One region of the Bartonella sp. LJL80 genome, then DNA from elsewhere that is predicted to be linked to it. Evidence: predicted binding sites of a transcription regulator. Region 1 holds the regulator's gene; the other holds the start of a gene.
What was found. Region 1 encodes LexA, which represses DNA repair genes until DNA is damaged. Its sites were predicted from a motif close to TGTTCNNNNTGTGTTCNG; they were not measured.
Positions count from the first base shown of each region.

Region 2: the regulator LexA is predicted to act here: its motif matches at 986-1,003, upstream of ACYSNS_RS03400 (DNA recombination protein RmuC).

Region 1 covers NZ_JBTXLM010000004.1:220,631-223,111, forward strand. Annotated here, with positions in the region: gene rimO (30S ribosomal protein S12 methylthiotransferase RimO) at 1-834, opposite strand, end outside; gene lexA (transcriptional repressor LexA) at 1,095-1,814, opposite strand; gene cysN (sulfate adenylyltransferase subunit CysN) at 1,950-2,481, opposite strand, start outside.
Region 2 covers NZ_JBTXLM010000001.1:755,722-758,202, forward strand. Annotated here, with positions in the region: gene fmt (methionyl-tRNA formyltransferase) at 1-404, opposite strand, end outside; gene def (peptide deformylase) at 404-934, opposite strand; gene ACYSNS_RS03400 (DNA recombination protein RmuC) at 1,035-2,225, shown strand.

The DNA of each region.
Region 1 (2,481 bases):
TTTTTCCAAATGGGCTGGACGCTTCATATGTTTCAATACGTTTGACGAAGCATGTTGAAAGGGAATATCCAAATAGGGTAGAATTTTTCCTTCCGCCATCAACTCAATAACATCATCCACGTGGGGGTAGGGGTAAACGTAATGCATTCGCACCCAAATCCCCATGTCACCGAGCTCTTTCGATAGATCAAGGAACTTTGCCCGAACTTGTCGATCTTTCCACGGGCTTTCACTATATTTCAGATCAACGCCATAAGCACTGGTATCTTGAGAAATAACCAGAAGCTCTTTAACACCAGCATTGACGAGCTTTTCAGCTTCACGCAAAACATCGGCTGCAGGGCGCGAGACTAAATCGCCACGCAGAGCCGGTATAATGCAAAAACTACACCTATTAGAACATCCTTCTGAAATCTTCAGGTAGGCATAATGGCGAGGCGTCAGGCGAATACCTTGCGGGGGAACGAGATCTACAAACGGGTCATGTGCCGGAGGCGCTGCCTCGTGAACAGCCTCCATAACACTTTCATAGGCTTGAGGTCCCGTAATAGCGAGAACGTTAGGATGCGCTTTGCGTATGACATCGGGCTCAGCACCCAAGCATCCCGTAACAATGACCTTACCGTTTTCCTTAATAGCATCGCCAATATTAGCAAGAGACTCATCACGGGCAGAATCCAGAAAGCCGCAAGTATTTACGATTACAAGATCTGCTCCCTCATGCTTGCGAGCAATTTCATACCCTTCAGCACGCAAGCTTGTTATTATACGCTCAGAATCCACAAGCGCTTTAGGACAACCAAGCGATACAAAGCTAATACGTGGCGCAGACATACTTATTCCCAAAAACAATATGGATGGACAACCTTGTATCCATTGCCGAGATTATAAATTGGCCGAAAAACCTTAAGTCAAACCTTGGTAGTAGACCAGATATTTTATGACATGCGGTATATTGCTCGTTTTTCGACTTTTTAACAAAAGCGCGAATAACATGAAGTTGTTAAGTTTGCTACCGAAAACCGCTCTCCTAAACTTTCGCGTCTAACAACGTGAAAGCTTTTAAATTGCGATAAACGGTTTCCAAAAGCCTTTTAATAACGTCGGATAAGGCCGACAAGCCGGCCCTGCAACCTGATGCGATCTGGCCCGAAAATACGCGTTTCATATGCAGGATTTGCAGCTTCCAAGGCAACCGAAGCTCCTTTACGACGATAGCGCTTCAATGTTGCTTCTTCATCGTCAACAAGCGCTACGACGATCTCGCCCGGATTGGCGGTATCTCCACGTTTGATGATCACGGTATCGCCGTCAAAAATACCGGCTTCAATCATAGAATCACCTTTCACTTCAAGCGCATAATGTTCTCCAACACCAATCATATCCGGCGGAAGCGATAACATATTGGTCTGTTGCTGAATTGCAGAGATCGGAACACCAGCTGCAATACGCCCCATAACAGGAACATTGACATTCGCAACAGCCATATCATTTGCTGAAGAAGGTGTTTGCGGCATGACATTTTTCAATGTCTGTCCTTTTGTTCCTTCTATCACACTCGGCGAAAATTTACGCGTTGTTGTGAGGCCAGGAGCAATGGTATCGGGAAGCCGGACAACTTCCAATGCACGCGCACGATTGGGAAGCCGACGGATAAAACCGCGTTCTTCCAATGCAGTTATCAATCGATGAATGCCGGATTTGGAAGATAGATCCAAAGCTTCTTTCATTTCGTCAAATGAAGGTGGGATGCCGCTTTCTTTAAGGCGGTCGTGGATGAACAATAAAAGTTCATATTGTTTGCGCGTAAGCATACAGCCTTCCAATCAACGAATCAAAATAGAAACAAAACCAGAACATACTCTATATGTTCATTAATTGTTCTACAAGTGTTTTCAGACGAGAAGAAGTGTGTTTATCGTGTAACTATCAACAGGGTAACGTCAGGCCTAGATGCCGGCTCCGTCTTGCAGTCCTTGCACGCGCGTTTTGTCCGGTCTGTTCGCTATTTGGTAGACAAATGGGCGCAACACGAAATCAAGCGCGATGACGAATAATGTCCCAATAAAAGATGTTGTGAGATGGTAAATGATAAGGCCGAAGAGTATCGCTGCCAAAAGCCGACCAAACAGTATTGAAGTAACGTTTTGATTGCTCAAGGGATGAATCCAGAGCTCTATCGCTTCTTTGACGATAGCCTTATCAGAATTTTTTAGTTTCTTGTCATTAGCTTCTGGTAAGTCGTTTACAGAAGCTACTGTTCCTAACGCGACGGTTTCGTTTGTATAGGGATCAATCAGTATGAAAGCGCCCAGGGTTTTGTCATCTTGATAATTTGATGCGACTATAGGCTTTTCTGTATTGATCGTTAGCCTGCCGATTTCATTCATCGTCAGTGTACTGTCAAAAATCTTTTGATAGCTATGGATATCAGTTTTATAATCGAGTGAAATTATTTTCATTGGCGTTGTAGCTGTGCCT
Region 2 (2,481 bases), on a different contig from region 1:
CCTGTCTTATTGTCGCCCGCCATGATCGCCCGCTGTATCGGGGCAGCACCACGCCACCTTGGCAAAAGCGAAGCATGGCCATTAAAGCAACCATGTTTTGGCGCATCCAGAATGGCTTTTGGCAATAAAAGCCCATAGGCCACAACGATAGCCGCATCCAGTTCAAGGGCGGTAAAACTGTGTTGCTCGTCCTCATTTTTCAGGCTTTTGGGTGTGTGAACAGGAATATTCAGTTGCTGGGCGGCGAGTTGCACCGGCGAAGGGGTCAATTCCAGTCCGCGCCGTCCCGCAGGGCGGGGCGGTTGACTGTAGACGGCCACAATGTCATGGCCGGCACCTTTAAGAGCATGCAGGATAGGCACTGAAAAATCCGGCGTTCCCATGAAGGCAAGCCGCAACGCCATTAGAGCACCGTCCCGCTTTTGGCTTTTTCTTTCGCCAGTTTTTTGAATTTGCGTATCACCATATCGCGTTTCAACTTCGATATATGGTCGATAAACAATACGCCGTTGAGATGGTCGATCTCATGCTGCAAACAGGTTGCCAGCAAATCATCGGCCTCGCATTCCGCCTTCGTGCCATCGCGATCCAGAAAGCTGACACGGACGCGTTTCGGCCGTTCCACTTCGGCATAATATTCGGGAATGGACAGGCATCCTTCCTCATAGACATTGCGCTCATCTGATGACCAGACGATTTCGGGGTTGATAAAGACTTGTGGTGCCTTCGGCTCGTCTTTTCCAGCAACATCAATCACCAGCAAGCGCACCGGCTTACCGATCTGGATTGCGGCCAACCCGACGCCGGGCGCGTCATACATGGTTTCCAGCATATCATCGGCAAGTTTCCTGATTGCACCATCAATACGCTCGACAGGTTTTGAAACCTCGCGCAAAATGGGATCGGGTAATATCACTAAAGGTTTTATCGACATAAATCTGAGTTAATCAATCACTGCTTATCCGTCAATGTCGAATTGCATCTTTGTTCTTGTTTTGATCGCTTTGTTGCAGGAAAACCTTTAAGCTTTCGCCATGATTGATTCGTCTTCGCAACCTTTATTCACCATTGCCGGATGGCCCGTTGATCTCATGGGGCTATTGATGGCGGTCCTTGTGTTCTTCGTCATCATCATGGTGTTGGCAATTTTCAGCGGCAACCGGCGCCGGTCGATGTTGGAAATCCAGACCGCAGAACGGGCGCGGGATGCGGAGATGCATATGAATGCCTTGCTGAAAACCCAAGCCGAAATGCAAGGCCGTATGCAGACAATGGCCGAAATTTTCGGGCGTCGTCAGGCCGAGCTTAACCAGTCGATCCGCGAACAGCTTACCGGGATGACAAGTAATCTCGGTCAGACAATCAACGCGCAAACCAAATCCACCCACGAAAATCTGGCGCGCTTGCAGGAAAGGCTGGCGGTTATCGATACCGCCCAAAACAACATTCAATCCTTGGCAGGGCAGGTGGTGCAGCTGCAAGCTATCTTAAGCAATAAGCAAACACGCGGCGCATTCGGACAAGGCCGCATGGAGGCGATTATTGCCGATGGCTTGCCGCAAAATGCTTATGCATTTCAAGCAACGCTTTCCAACGGCAATCGGCCGGATTGCGTGGTATTTATGCCCAATAAAGCACCCTCGCTGGTTATTGATGCAAAATTTCCGCTTGAAGCATGGAATGCCATGCGTGAAGCGGCTTCCCCCGAAATACGTCAAGCAGCGGAGCGGCAATTTCGCAGCGATATCGACATCCATATCAAAGATATTTCCCAAAAATATCTGATAGCGGGTGAGACACAGGACACCGCTTTTATGTTTGTGCCTTCGGAATCCATTTTTGCGACAATCCATGAAGATTTCGAAGCTGTTGTGCAAAAGGCCAACCGCGCCCGTGTCATTATTGTTTCACCTTCGCTTCTGATGTTGTCGATACAGGTGGTGCAAGCCATCATGAAAGATGCGCGTATGCGCGAACAGGCTCATCTCATCCAATCAGAAGTTGGCAAACTGATGGAAGATGTCGGCCGTCTCGACGACCGTGTCCGCAAACTGCAAACCCATTTCCAGCAAACTGGCAAGGATATTGACGATATTCTTGTCTCGACCGGAAAGGTCAAGCGACGCGGCGAACGTATTGAGGGACTTGATTTAAAAGCGCCAGAAGCAGCCGTGGCCGCCTCGGAAGAAAATGCGCCGCGCTTGCGTCTTGTTGATGAGGACTGAAATCCTGGCCGAGAGTGTGTCGACATCGGCCTGACCCAAGAATATTTTCAACAAACGTTGATAGACTTGTGTGTCAGGAAAACACGCCAAAACAAAGAGATAGAGTTAATTCATGACTCTATAAAAACAGATTCACTCTTCAGCCTTCAGCCTTTTCCGAAAAGTGTGAAGCGCATCCGTGGGGAAAACGATTCAAAGGATCGTTTTCTCAATCCCACTCCTATCGGACAAAAAATGCGGAAAATCCAAAAACTTA